DNA from 4 places in the Streptomyces nanhaiensis genome. Region 1 is predicted to be linked to each of the others. Evidence: predicted binding sites of a transcription regulator. Region 1 holds the regulator's gene; each other region holds the start of a gene.
The links. The regulator HrcA, encoded in region 1, represses chaperone genes, less so after heat shock. The targets are predictions, from matches to a motif close to TTNGCACTCNGNNNNNCNGAGTGCNAA.
Positions count from the first base shown of each region.

Region 2: a site for HrcA is predicted at 1,873-1,899, ahead of ACLIYP_RS08870 (FmdB family zinc ribbon protein). Genes of this name have one in related genera too.
Region 3: a site for HrcA is predicted at 1,487-1,513, ahead of groL (chaperonin GroEL). Genes of this name have one in related genera too.
Region 4: a site for HrcA is predicted at 1,474-1,500, ahead of groES (co-chaperone GroES). Genes of this name have one in related genera too.

Region 1 is NZ_JBKJFM010000013.1:13,890-17,445, reverse strand. It holds gene ACLIYP_RS06170 (16S rRNA (uracil(1498)-N(3))-methyltransferase) at 1-725, opposite strand, end outside; gene dnaJ (molecular chaperone DnaJ) at 882-2,009, opposite strand; gene hrcA (heat-inducible transcriptional repressor HrcA) at 2,010-3,026, opposite strand; gene ACLIYP_RS06155 (MBL fold metallo-hydrolase) at 3,219-3,556, shown strand, end outside.
Region 2 is NZ_JBKJFM010000024.1:6,647-10,202, forward strand. It holds gene ACLIYP_RS08860 (potassium/proton antiporter) at 1-52, shown strand, start outside; gene ACLIYP_RS08865 (MFS transporter) at 393-1,763, shown strand; gene ACLIYP_RS08870 (FmdB family zinc ribbon protein) at 1,909-2,232, shown strand; gene ACLIYP_RS08875 (S-methyl-5'-thioadenosine phosphorylase) at 2,333-3,163, shown strand.
Region 3 is NZ_JBKJFM010000027.1:42,516-46,071, reverse strand. It holds gene groL (chaperonin GroEL) at 1-1,298, opposite strand, end outside; gene ACLIYP_RS09710 (cold-shock protein) at 1,697-1,900, opposite strand; gene ACLIYP_RS09705 (MoaD/ThiS family protein) at 2,471-2,749, opposite strand; gene thrC (threonine synthase) at 2,746-3,556, opposite strand, start outside.
Region 4 is NZ_JBKJFM010000080.1:14,665-18,220, reverse strand. It holds gene ACLIYP_RS18075 (class I SAM-dependent methyltransferase) at 1-804, opposite strand, end outside; gene ACLIYP_RS18070 (Uma2 family endonuclease) at 812-1,390, opposite strand; gene groES (co-chaperone GroES) at 1,649-1,960, shown strand; gene groL (chaperonin GroEL) at 2,067-3,556, shown strand, end outside.

The sequences.
Region 1 (3,556 bases):
AGCAGCAGCGCCGCCGCCGCCGTACCCGCCGTGGAGGTGCGCAGCACACTCGGACCCAGCCGGTACGGATGCGCGCCCGCCTGCGCGAAGGCCTCCAGCTCCTCCGGCGCGACCCCGCCCTCCGGGCCGACGACGAGCACCAGCTCGCCCTCGGCGGGCAGTTCGGCGGTCGCCAGCGGCAGCGAGCCCTCCTCGTGGAGGACCGCGGCGAAGGCGGCGGACGACAGCAGCGGGAGCAGCTGCCGGGTGGTGGCCGGCTCGGCGACCTCAGGGAAGCGGAGCCTGCGCGACTGCTTGCCGGCCTCGCGCGCGGTGGAACGCCACTTGCGCAGCGCCTTCTGCCCGCGCTCGCCCCGCCACTGCGTGACGCAGCGCGACGCGGACCAGGGCACGATCGCGTCCACGCCCGTCTCCGTCATCGTCTCCACGGCCAGCTCGCCGCGGTCGCCCTTGGGCAGAGCCTGGACGACGGTGATCCGCGGGCGGGGCTCCGGCTCGGTGCGCACCTCGGCGACGGCGACCTCCAGCCGGTCCTTCCCCTCGACGGCCGCGACGGTGCCGAAGGCACCGGTGCCCGCCCCGTCGGTGAGGACGATCCCCTCGCCCGCGCGCAGCCGCCGTACCGCGACGGCGTGCCGGCCCTCGGGCCCCTCCAGCGCCAGTACGGCGCCGGGGGCGGCACCGGCCAGGGCCGCGGTCTCGGCCAGGAAGACGGGGGCGGTCACGAGGGCCGCCCGGAGGGGCGTCCCGGCCGGGCGGCCGGGGTGATCAGCTCGGTGGGCATGACGGCATCCTGCCATGCCCTCCGGGCACCGGCCGCTCCGCCTCGGCACCGCGCCGGTACCGCCTCAGCGCCGCCTCAGTGCCGTGCCGGTACCGCCTCAGCGCCCGTTGAACGCGTCCTTCAGCCGCGAGAACAGACCCTGCTGCCCCGGCTGGAACTGGCCCGTCGGCCGTTCCTCGCCCCTCAGCTTGGCCAGACGGCGCAGCAGCTCCTCCTGCTCCGGGTCCAGCTTGCTCGGCGTCTGGACCTCCACATGGACGATCAGGTCGCCGCGGCCGCCGCCGCGCAGGTGCGTCACGCCGCGCTGGTGGAGCGGGATCGACTGGCCGGACTGGGTGCCGGGCCGGATGTCGACCTCCTCCATGCCGTCCAGCGTCTCCAGCGGGACCTTGGTGCCCAGCGCCGCCGCCGTCATGGGGATGGTGACCGTGCAGTGCAGGTCGTCGCCGCGCCGCTGGAAGACCGGGTGCGGCACCTCGTGGATCTCGACGTACAGGTCGCCCGGCGGGCCGCCGCCCGGGCCGACCTCGCCCTCGCCGGCGAGCTGGATGCGGGTGCCGTTGTCGACGCCGGCCGGGATCTTCACCGTCAGGTTGCGCCGCGAGCGCACCCGGCCGTCGCCCGCGCACTCCGGGCAGGGGGTGGGCACGACCGTGCCGAAGCCCTGGCACTGCGGGCAGGGGCGCGAGGTCATGACCTGGCCCAGGAAGGAACGGGTGACCTGCGAGACCTCGCCGCGGCCGCGGCACATGTCGCACGTCTGCGCGGACGTGCCCGGGGCCGCGCCCTCGCCGCTGCACGTGGTGCAGACGACCGCCGTGTCCACCTGGATGTCCTTGGTGGTGCCGAAGGCCGCCTCGTCCAGCTCGATGTCGAGCCGGATCATGGCGTCCTGGCCGCGCCGGGTGCGGGACCTCGGCCCGCGCTGGGAGGCGGCGCCGAAGAAGGCGTCCATGATGTCGGAGAAGTTGCCGAAGCCCCCGCCGAAGCCGCCGCCCCGGCCCGCGCCGCCCATCGGGTCGCCGCCGAGGTCGTACATCTGCTTCTTCTGCGGGTCGGAGAGCACCTCGTAGGCGGTGTTGATCTCCTTGAACCGCTCCTGCGTCTTCGGGTCCGGGTTGACGTCGGGATGCAGTTCGCGCGCGAGCCGGCGGAAGGCCTTCTTGATCTCGTCCTGCGAGGCATCGCGCTGCACGCCCAGGACCGCGTAGTAGTCGGTTGCCACTTACGACTCCGCGAGGATCTGTCCGACGTAACGTGCCACTGCGCGTACCGCTCCCATCGTTCCGGGGTAGTCCATCCGGGTCGGTCCGACCACACCGAGCTTGGCGACCGCCTCGTCTCCCGAACCGTAACCGACCGAGACGACCGACGTTGACGTCAGCCCCTCGTGAGCATTCTCATGACCGATTCGCACCGTCATGCCCGGATCCTTCGCCTCCCCCAGCAGCTTGAGCAGGACGACCTGCTCCTCCAGAGCTTCCAGCACCGGCCGGATGGTCAGCGGGAAGTCGTGCACGAAGCGGGTGAGATTGGCGGTGCCGCCGATCATCAACCGCTCCTCTGTCTCCTCAACCAGTGTCTCGAGGAGCGTGGCGAGCACCGCCGAGACCGTGCCGCGGTCCTCGGCGTCGAAGGACTCCGGCAGGTCCTGCACCAGCCTGGGCACCTCCGAGAAGCGCTCGCCGACCACCCGGCTGTTGAGCCGGGCGCGCAGATCGGCCAGGGACGACTCGGAGATGGGGGCCGGGCAGTCCACCATGCGCTGCTCGACCCGCCCGGTGTCCGTGATCAGCACGAGCATCAGACGCGCGGGGGCCAGGAGCAGCAGCTCCACGTGGCGGACGGTCGAACGGGTCAGCGAGGGGTACTGGACGACGGCGACCTGGCGGGTGAGCTGGGCCAGCAGCCGCACGGTGCGGCTGACGACGTCGTCGAGGTCGACGGCGTCCTCCAGGAAGTTCTGGATCGCCCGGCGCTCCGGCTTGGACAGCGGCTTGACGCCCGCCAGCCTGTCGACGAACAGACGGTACCCCTTGTCGGTGGGGATGCGGCCCGCGCTGGTGTGCGGCTGGGCGATGTACCCCTCGTCCTCCAGGGCCGCCATGTCGTTGCGCACCGTGGCCGGGGAGACCTGGAGGTTGTGCCGCTCGGTGAGGGCCTTGGACCCCACCGGCTCCTGGGTGCCCACGTAGTCCTGGACGATGGCGCGCAGGACTTCGAGTCTGCGTTCGCTGAGCATCTGGGCGCACCTCCCGTCCGGCCGTCTCTTCCGGTCCTCTTCCCTGGCACTCTCAGCCGGTGAGTGCCAGTCGCCCTGTGCCAGTGTACGGCCGGTGACCACGACCAGGGCAAGGGCGGGCGCCGACCGGGAGGGCGATCCGTACCACATCCCCGGCGGGCACCGCCCGCGTGTTGGCGCTAGCGTCGCGGTATGGAGACGGATTGGGAAGAGCTGTCGCCTGGGGTCGTACGCCGCCGCATGCCCGGCTGGGACGAGACCGTCGGGGCCGTCGCGGGCGAGTCGGGGGTGCTGGTGGTCGACACGGGCGCGACGCTGGGTGACGGCGCGCGCGTCCGGCGGCACCTGCACGAGCGCTTCGGGCAGCCGGTGACCCATGTGGCGCTGACCCATCCGCACTTCGACCACGTCCTGGGCGCGTCGGCCTTCGCCGGGGTGGAGGTCTACGGGGCGGTGGGGATCGAGGACCTGCTGGTCCACTCCAAGGACGGGCTGCGCGAGGACGCCGTACGGCACGGCGTGGACCCGCG
Region 2 (3,556 bases), on a different contig from region 1:
GCTGGCGGGCTGGCTGGGGACGGCGGGCAGTTCGGCGCTGCGGCAGGGCTGAGACAGGGCTTCGGCAGGGCGGGAACGGGGACGAAGTCAGGGCGGGGCGGGCCGGTCGGGCGGGTGGGTGGGACGGGGGCGGAGACGGGGACACGGGCAGGGGGCACGAGCGGGACGCGACCGGGTCTGCGGGTGATCGGCTACCCTGAGGCCGTACGTTTGTCCGACTTTCGGAGCTACCGGAGTTTCGACCCCGCCTGATGCAGGGCCGGCACGGCCGCCCGGCCGACCACACGCCGCGGTCCGTGCGAGAGGACGGCCTTCGGCGTGCCCCCGCCGTACCGCGACACCGCGCGCCGTACGGACCGCGGCGCGCTACCAGGCGGCAGAAAGGTACGGCCGTGGCCACCACGGTCACTCCCGTCACGAACCGGAAGCCCGGCTACCGGGACCTGCTGCGCACTCCCGGTGCGTGGACGTTCCTGCTGCCCGGCTTCCTGGCCCGCCAGCCCTTCGCGATGCTGACGCTCGGCATCGTGCTGCTGGTCGAGGACACCACCGGATCGTTCGGCACGGCGGGCGCCGTCTCCGCCGTGACCGGCGTGTCGATGGCCCTGTTCGCACCCCGCAGCGGCCGGCTCGCCGACCGCTTCGGCCAGCGTGCGGTCCTGGTGCCCGGGGTGCTGCTGCACGCCGCCGCCGTGGGCGTGCTGACGGCCCTGGCGCTGTCCCGGGCGCCGCTGTGGGCACTGCTGCTGGCGGCCGTGCCGGCCGGTGCCTCGGTGCCGCAGGTCGGCCCGATGGTGCGGGCCCGCTGGGCGCACCTGCTCAGGGGCGGGCCCGGTTCACCGGACGGATCGGGCCCGCCGGGCGGGCCGGGCAGGACCCGGCTGCTGTCGACGGCGGCGGCGTTCGAGTCGGTCACCGACGAGCTCACCTTCGTCATCGGCCCGGTCCTGGCCACCGCCCTGTGCACCGGAGTGCACCCGGCCGCCGGGCTGACCGCCGAGGCGGCCCTGACCATCGTCGGCGGACTGCTCTTCGCGGCCCAGCGCCGTACCGCGCCGCCCGCCCACCGCCGCGCCCGGGGAGCGGACGGCGCGCCGCACGCCTCGGCGCTGTCGGTGCCGGGCGTACGGGTGCTGATCGTCGCCTTCCTGGGCATCGGCGCTGTCTTCGGCGGGATGCAGGTGTCGATGGCCGCCTTCACCGACTCCATCGGACAGCCGGGCCTCAACGGCGTGCTGTACGGGATCTTCGCCGCGGGCAACATGCTCGCCGGTCTCGTCTTCGGCGCCCTGACCTGGCGCTCGGCCCCGCAGCGCCGGCTGCTGGCGGCGTACGCGCTGCTGACGCTGACCACCGCGCCCCTGTGGGCGGTGGACGTGGTCCCGCTGCTGGCCGTCCTCGGGCTGCTGACCGGCATGGGCATCGCGCCGAGCCTGATCACCGGCTTCACCCTGGTGGAGCGGCTGGTTCCGGCGGGCGTGCGCACCGAGGCGTTCACCTGGATGGCCGGTGCGGTGGCGCTGGGGCAGGCCGGCGCCGCGTCGGCCGCCGGGCAGCTGACGGACGGCTTCGGGGCGAGCGCCGGATTCACGGTGCCGCTGGCCGCCACGGCGCTGGCGCTGGCGACGGTGGCGGCACTGCGCGGATGGCTGAAGCCGGACGGCGGGCAGGAGGGGGACGGGCGGCCGGGCGACGGGAAGGCCGACGGCGGGCGGCCGGGCGACCGGCGACCGGGCGGTGGAAGGGAGCCGCGAACCGGGTGACGGAGGGCGCCGGACGGAGGACGGGGAAGGGGCCCCGGGGCGTGGCGAGGGTCACCGTCCGCCGCTCCCGGTGGACTAAGCCGCCGGAATACTGCACCATGGTGCGTCGTTAGCACTCCACAGGGAAGAGTGCCAGGAGGAGCAAGTGCCGACCTATCAGTACCAGTGCACCGAGTGCGGCGAGGGCCTGGAAGCGGTTCAGAAGTTCACCGACGACGCACTCACCGAGTGCCCGAGCTGCAAGGGCCGCCTGAAGAAGGTGTTCTCCGCGGTCGGCATCGTCTTCAAGGGCTCCGGCTTCTACCGGAACGACAGCCGCGGCTCCTCGTCCGGCAGCCCGTCGTCGTCCTCTTCTTCGTCGTCGGCCTCGTCCGCGGCGTCGTCGCCCTCGTCGGCCTCCTCTTCCTCCGAGAAGAGCTCGGGTTCGTCCGGCGGCTCGTCGTCCAAGGCAGGCTCCTCGGCGGCCTGACGGTCCGCCTTCCGGCCCGGAGCCGGAACCCGCCTGTCCCGGCCCCGTCGCGGTACGCACCGCGGCGGGGCCGCGGCGTCGGGGGCTAGTGTGTTCGGCCATGAGCGCACAGGCGGAGACAGGCGTCATCGGCGGGTCCGGGTTCTACTCGTTCCTGGACGACGTGATGGAGGTCGCGGTGGACACGCCGTACGGCGAGCCCAGCGACTCCCTCTTCATCGGCGAGATAGCCGGGCGCCGGGTGGCCTTCCTGCCCCGGCACGGCCGCAAGCACCATCTGCCCCCGCACCGCATCAACTACCGGGCCAACCTGTGGGCTCTGCGCTCGGTCGGCGTGCGGCGGGTGCTGGGGCCGTGCGCGGTGGGCGGGCTGCGGCCCGAGTACGGGCCCGGCACGCTGGTGGTGCCGGACCAGCTCGTGGACCGCACCAAGTCGCGCGTCCAGACCTACTACGACGGCGAGGCGCTGCCCGACGGCTCGGTGCCGAACGTGGTGCACCTCTCCTTCGCCGACCCCTACTGCGAGGCGGGCCGGGCGGCGGCCGTCGCGGCCGCGCGCGGGCGCGGCTGGGAGCCGGTGGACGGCGGCACCATGGTGGTGATCGAGGGGCCGCGCTTCTCGACCCGCGCGGAGTCGCGCTGGCACGCGGCGCAGGGCTGGTCTGTGGTCGGGATGACCGGGCACCCCGAGGCGGTCCTCGCCCGCGAACTGGGCCTGTGCTACTCCTCGATGGCGCTGGTCACCGACCTGGACGCCGGCGCCGGGACCGGCGAGGGCGTCTCGCACGAGGAGGTGCTCCAGGTCTTCGCACAGAACGTCGGACGGCTGCGCGAGGTGCTCTTCGACACGGTGGCCGGCCTGCCGGCGGAGCGGGACTGCGCCTGCGCGACGGCTCTGGACGGACTGGACCTGGGGATCGAGCTTCCCTAGAGGGCTCCGGGAGCCGGCCGGCGGCGGGCTGTGGGCGAAGGGCCGAGGGCTGTGGGAGCTGTACGGGGCGGCTCGGAGGGCGCGTGCGGCTCGTGCGGTTCCCGTGCCTCTGCCTCGCGCGGGTGAGCGAGTTGTCCACAACCGGTGGGTAGTCCACAGGGCCCGGCGGATCTCCGCGGGGCCGGACATCGTTGGGGTGCTTCCAGCACAAGGCGGTGACCTCGATGTCCTCTTCTTCCCCTCAGTCCGCGCCCCCTGGCACACCTTTCTCCTCCCCCTTCTCCTCGTCCTCCCCCTCGTCCTCTTCGTCCTGTACTTCCTCCGTTCCCCCTCCGCCCTCCTCCCTCTCCACGCCCCACTCCCTTCCGCCGCCCTCCTGCCCTCCGGCCGCCG
Region 3 (3,556 bases), on a different contig from region 1:
TCGTCGCCGTCGAGCTCCAGCTTCTCGAAGACCGCGGAGGCCTGCAGCAGGGCCACGCCACCGCCGGCGACGATGCCCTCCTCGACGGCCGCCTTGGCGTTGCGCACCGCGTCCTCGATGCGGTGCTTGCGCTCCTTCAGCTCCACCTCGGTGGCGGCGCCGGCCTTGATGACGGCCACGCCGCCGGCCAGCTTCGCCAGACGCTCCTGGAGCTTCTCGCGGTCGTAGTCGGAGTCGGAGTTCTCGATCTCGGCGCGGATCTGGTTCACCCGGCCGTTGACCTGCTCGCTGTCACCGGCACCGTCGACGATGGTGGTCTCGTCCTTGGTGATGACGACCTTGCGGGCGCGGCCCAGCAGCTCCAGACCGGCGTTCTCCAGCTTGAGGCCGACCTCCTCGGAGATGACCTGGCCGCCGGTGAGGATGGCGATGTCGCCGAGCATGGCCTTGCGGCGGTCGCCGAAGCCCGGGGCCTTGACGGCGACGGACTTGAAGGTGCCGCGGATCTTGTTGACGACCAGGGTCGACAGGGCCTCGCCCTCGACGTCCTCGGCGATGATCAGCAGCGGCTTGCCGGCCTGCATGACCTTCTCCAGCAGCGGGAGCAGGTCCTTGACGGCGCTGATCTTGGAGTTGGCGATCAGGATGTAGGGGTCCTCCAGGACCGCCTCCATCCGCTCCATGTCGGTGGCGAAGTAGGCGGAGATGTAGCCCTTGTCGAAGCGCATGCCCTCGGTGAGCTCGAGCTCCAGACCGAAGGTCTGCGACTCCTCGACGGTGATGACGCCTTCCTTGCCGACCTTGTCCATGGCCTCGGCGATCAGCTCGCCGATCTGGGTGTCGGCGGCGGAGATGGAGGCGGTCGAGGCGATCTGCTCCTTGGTCTCCACCTCCTTGGCCTGCTCCAGCAGGGCGGCGGAGACGGCCTCGGTGGCCTTCTCGATGCCGCGCTTGAGGGCCATCGGGTTGGCGCCGGCGGCGACGTTGCGCAGACCCTCGCGGACCAGCGCCTGGGCCAGGACGGTCGCGGTGGTCGTACCGTCACCGGCGACGTCGTCGGTCTTCTTCGCGACCTCCTTGACCAGCTCGGCGCCGATCTTCTCGTACGGGTCCTCGAGCTCGATCTCCTTGGCGATGGAGACACCATCGTTGGTGATCGTGGGGGCGCCCCACTTCTTCTCAAGGACGACGTTGCGGCCCTTGGGGCCGAGCGTGACCTTGACGGCGTCGGCGAGCTGGTTCATCCCGCGCTCGAGGCCGCGCCGCGCCTCCTCGTCGAACGCGATGATCTTGGCCATGTGAAGTGGTCCTCCCTGGGGTTCCCCATGCCGAAGGCCAGGGGCGGGTTGGGATGTCTCCGGACCGCTCTGGCGCCCGCGACGGACGGCCCACCGGCCCGGCGGTTCCTTGCTCCACCGGGCTTGCGGACCTCACCGAACCGGTCCTTGCTTTGTCACTCTCACCTTCAGAGTGCTAACGCCAATGATTAGCACTCGACCCCTCCGAGTGCAAGCGCGTCAGGGGTTCCGCGCGCCCGTACTCCCGGGTACGGGACGGACGCGGGGGGCGCGGGCGGGCCTCGGGCGCGCGCCGGTGCGCGGGCGCACGACGGGAGGGCCCGCGCCCCCCTGCGGGGACGCGGGCCCTCCTGTGCCGTCTACTGCTGATGTGCGTCGTGGTGCGTGTGTCCGGCGCTTCAGGCCGTCACGCGGACCATGTCCGCCTGCGGGCCCTTCTGGCCCTGCGAGATCTCGAACTCGACCCGCTGCCCTTCCTCAAGGGTGCGGTATCCGTCCATCTGGATCGCGCTGTAGTGGACGAACACGTCCGCCCCACCGTCGACCGCGATGAAGCCGTATCCCTTCTCCGCGTTGAACCACTTGACGGTGCCTTGAGCCATTCCTAACTCCCCTATTGCCGGCCCTTGCGCGGGCCCGCGCTCCGCGGACCCGGGTCAGTTGCCACCCCCCGGCGAGAGGGGGAGGCGTGCGCCGGAACGCGTCGACCGCGGCTGAATGTATCTGGGCAGACGCCCTCCGCAACAGGTCTGTCAGACGAGAATTCCGGTCACGCCGGATTGCCGATAAGCACATGAACGGCGGGAAAGTAGGGCAACCTGGGCCGGGCATAGCAGACCAACACGACAATTCACCCGGTAAATCCAGGCGCAAGTTGTCGCGTTCTCATGGGCGCCGAGTGCGCATTCGGGGGGAGGCACGCTCACTCTACCGCTCTCCGAGGGGCGGAATTACCAATTCCGTTCACCGTCGGCGGTATGCGCTCCCTCCCGGGAGCACACGCGCGGGCGGCCCCGCTCCCCCTCGTACGGAGCCGTACGGAGACGTACGGACCGGGGGGCGGGGCCGCCCGCGTTCGGTGCCGGGAGCCGTGGGCCGCTCCCGGCGTCTCAGCAGTTCAGGCCGGGCCCGGCCTGGCCTGGCCTGGCTTGGCCGGGCTTGGCCGGACCGGCTCAGCAGCCGCCCGCGACGGCCGGGATGATGGAGACGCCCGAGCCGTCCGGCGTCGGCGTCTGCAGGCCGTCGGCGAAGCGGACGTCGTCGTCGTCGACGTAGACGTTCACGAAGCGGCGCAGCTTGCCCGAGTCGTCCAGCACCCTGGCGGAGATGCCCTGGTGGTTCTTCTCCAGGTCGGCGATGACCTCGGCGAGCGTGGCGCCCTCGGCGGGCACCTCGGCCCGGCCGCCGGTGTAGGTGCGCAGGATGGTCGGGATTCGGACGGTGACGCTCATGCCAGGCCAGCCTCTCGGAAGGAGTCCAGGTTGGGACGGATGATCGCGGACGGTCCGGTGGTCGGGGCCACCGCGTCCAGGGTCTTGAGGCCGTCGCCGGTGTTGAGGACGACGGTGGTCAGGGTCGGGTCGAGCACGCCGGCCTCGATCAGCTTCCTCGTCACGCCGACGGTCACGCCGCCCGCGGTCTCGGCGAAGACGCCCTCGGTCCGGGCCAGCAGCTTGATCGCGTCGACGATCTGCCCGTCGTTCACGTCCTCCACCGCGCCGCCGGTGCGGCGGGCGATGTCCAGCACGTACGGGCCGTCGGCCGGGTTGCCGATGGCCAGCGACTTGGCGATGGTGTCCGGCTTCACCGGCCGCACCACGTCGTGGCCGTCCTTGAAGGCACGCGCCACCGGCGAGCAGCCCTCGGCCTGGGCGCCGAAGATCTTGTAGGGCCTGTCCTCGACCAGCCCCAGGGCGATCAGCTCGCGCAGCCCCTTGTCGATCTTGGTGAGCTGGGAGCCGGAGGCGATCGGGACGACGAGCTGGTCCGGCAGCCGCCACCCGAGCTGCTCGCAGATCTCGTACGCCAGGGTCTTGGAGCCCTCCGCGTAGTACGGGCGGAGGTTGACGTTGACGAAGCCCCAGCCCTCGCCGATCGGGTCCCCGATCAGCTCCGAGCAGAAGCGGTTCACATCGTCGTAGGTGCCCTCGATGCCCACCAGGTCGCCGCCGTAGACCGCGGCCATGACGACCTTGCCCTGCTCCAGGTCGTGCGGGATGAACACGCACGAGCGCAGGCCCGCGCGGGCCGCCGCGGCG
Region 4 (3,556 bases), on a different contig from region 1:
GGAGTCCAGGGTTCGGGGGCCGGGCAGCAGGGTGGCGCGCACCCGGGACGCCCCGCGCGAGGCGGCGCCGAACCACAGCACGGCCTCCTTCACGTCCCCGCCGTCGGAGATCCACTCGGCCGCCGCGCCCTCCGGCACCGCCTCGTGCGGAATGCCGGGGGCCACCTTCAGCGCGGCGAGCGGGGCGCGCCGGGCGGCCTCCACCGCCCAGGACAGCGGCGGCGAGTACGCCTCGGGGTCGAAGATCCGGCCGCGTCCGCCGCGGCGGGCCGGATCGGCGAAGACGGCGTCGAAGCCGGACGTGTCCACCTCCGTCACGTCCGCGCAGCGCACCTCGATCAGGTCGGACAGGCCCAGCGCCCCGGCGTTGGCCCGGGCGACGGCGCAGGTCAGCGGGGAGCGGTCGACGGCCAGGACCTCGATCCCGGCGCGGGCGAGCGCGATGGCGTCGCCGCCGTTGCCGCAGCACAGGTCGGCCAGCCGCCGCGCCCCGAGGCCGGCGAAGCGCCCGGCGCGGTACGCGGCCACACTGGCGCGGGTGGCCTGCTCCACGCCGTCGGGGGTGAAGTACATCCGCGCCGCGTCCCCGGCCCCGAACTTCGCCACCGCCCGCTGCCGCAGCCGGGCCTGGGCGATGGCCGCCGAGACCAGTTCGGCCGGGTGGTCGCGGCGCAGCCTGGTGGCGACGGCCAGCTCCCGCCCGGGGTCGTAGGACCGCAGCTCCGCCAGCAGGGCCTGCCCCTCGTCGGTCAGCAGGCGGTGGAAGACGGAGACGGGGTCGCCGACGGCCGGGTTGGTGCTCACCGGCCCGTCACCGCGGTGCGCGGTACAACGTGGTCAGGTCGATGTCCATGGGGAAGGGCACCGGGAGGACGAGCTTGTCGCGGTGAATCCCGGTGGGGACGTATGTGCCGGTGGTGTCGTCAAGCTCGTAGACGTGCACGACTGGCTTGCGGTCTTCCTTCTCCACTCGCCAGAAGTGGCGGATACCGGCATGGGCGTACTTCAGCGGTTTGGTCTCGCGGTCCCGCACGGCCGACTCCTCGGAGACGATCTCGACGACGAGCACGACCTCCTCGGGGAGGTACGCGGTGCGTTCGTCATGTGGCGGACCGCTGACGACGAGGATGTCGGGCTCCGGGCGTTGGCGCTTCCCCAGCCGGATCGTCATCTCGAACTCGACCCACAGGTCGTGGGGGGCCGCGAGTTCTATGGCGTTGGACAGCCGCCGCATCACCTGGCCGTGGAACGAGGTCTGCGGGGACACCATCACGAGGGCTCCGTCGATCAGCTCGAAGCGCGGGGCGTCCGGCGGCAGCCGGTCCAGGTCGTCGGCGGTCCAGCCGCCGGGCGGCGGGTGGAACCAGTCGGGCAGGGGCTCTGCGGTCATCGGCGGTACTCCTTGACGGGCGGGCACCTGTGACGCGGTACGGGGTCAGCGTACCGGCGCACCGGCGCGCAACGCGCCGTGCGCTGGCACTCCGGTTGACTGAGTGCTAACGCCGTCATAGTCTCGGCATTGGCACTCCCCCATGGAGAGTGCCAACTCAAGCGACGGGCAGATCCGGCACCCGCGACGACGGATCTACCAGGTCGCCACCCCAGACATCCAAACCCCGCCGAGATCTCCGAAGGGGGAGGTCGGATCGTGACGACCGCCACCAGCTCCAAGGTTGCCATCAAGCCGCTCGAGGACCGCATCGTGGTCCAGCCGCTCGACGCCGAGCAGACCACGGCTTCCGGCCTGGTCATCCCGGACACCGCGAAGGAGAAGCCCCAGGAGGGCACCGTCCTCGCCGTCGGTCCGGGCCGCTTCGAGGACGGCAACCGCCTGCCGCTCGACGTGAAGGTCGGCGACATCGTGCTGTACAGCAAGTACGGCGGCACCGAGGTGAAGTACAACAACGAGGAGTACCTCGTCCTCTCGGCGCGCGACGTTCTCGCGATCATCGAGAAGTAAGCACCGCGAAGACTGCCTGTGATCCGCGCCCTGGTACCCGCGTCCGAGACGTCCGGGGCCGGGGCGCGGTTCCTTTGACGAGGATTCCGAGAGGACCCAAGCAACCATGGCGAAGATCCTGAAGTTCGACGAGGACGCCCGTCGCGCCCTCGAGCGCGGTGTCAACAAGCTCGCCGACACCGTGAAGGTGACGATCGGCCCCAAGGGCCGCAACGTCGTCATCGACAAGAAGTTCGGCGCCCCGACCATCACCAACGACGGTGTCACCATCGCCCGCGAGGTCGAGGTCGAGGACCCGTACGAGAACCTGGGCGCCCAGCTCGTCAAGGAGGTGGCGACCAAGACCAACGACATCGCGGGCGACGGCACCACCACCGCCACCGTGCTGGCCCAGGCGCTGGTCCGCGAGGGCCTGCGCAACGTCGCCGCCGGCGCCTCCCCGGCCGCCCTGAAGAAGGGCATCGACGCCGCGGTCAAGGCCGTCTCCGACGACCTGCTGGCCACCGCCCGCCCGATCGACGAGAAGTCCGACATCGCCGCCGTGGCCGCGCTGTCCGCCCAGGACAAGCAGGTCGGCGAGCTGATCGCCGAGGCGATGGACAAGGTCGGCAAGGACGGCGTCATCACCGTCGAGGAGTCCAACACCTTCGGTCTGGAGCTGGACTTCACCGAGGGCATGGCCTTCGACAAGGGCTACCTGTCGCCCTACATGGTCACCGACCAGGAGCGCATGGAGGCCGTCCTCGACGACCCCTACATCCTGATCCACCAGGGCAAGATCTCCGCCATCGCGGACCTGCTGCCCCTGCTGGAGAAGATCATCCAGACCAACAGCTCCAAGCCGCTGCTGATCATCGCCGAGGACGTCGAGGGCGAGGCCCTGTCGACCCTGGTGGTCAACAAGATCCGCGGCACCTTCAACGCGGTGGCCGTCAAGGCCCCGGGCTTCGGCGACCGCCGCAAGGCGATGCTCGGCGACATGGCGACGCTGACCGGCGCCACCGTCATCGCCGAGGAGGTCGGCCTCAAGCTCGACCAGGCCGGTCTGGACGTGCTGGGCACCGCCCGCCGCGTGACCGTCACCAAGGACGACACCACCATCGTCGACGGCGGCGGCAAGGCCGAGGACGTGCAGGGCCGCGTCGCGCAGATCAAGGCCGAGATCGAGACCACCGACTCCGACTGGGACCGCGAGAAGCTCCAGGAGCGCCTCGCGAAGCTGGCCGGCGGTGTGTGCGTGATCCGCGTGGGCGCGGCCACCGAGGTCGAGCTCAAGGAGAAGAAGCACCGTCTGGAGGACGCCATCTCCGCGACCCGCGCCGCGGTCGAGGAGGGCATCGTCTCCGGCGGCGGCTCCGCGCTGGTCCACGCCTCCAAGGTGCTGGAGGGCGGCCTGGGCAAGGACGGCGACGAGGCCACCGGTGTCGCGGTCGTCCGCCGGTCCCTGGTCGAGCCGATGCGCTGGATCGCCGAGAACGCCGGCCTGGAGGGCTACGTCATCACCTCCAAGGTCGCCGACATGGAGAAGGGCCACGGCTTCAACGCCGCGACCGGCGAGTACGTCGACCTGGTCAAGGCCGGCGTCATCGACCCGGT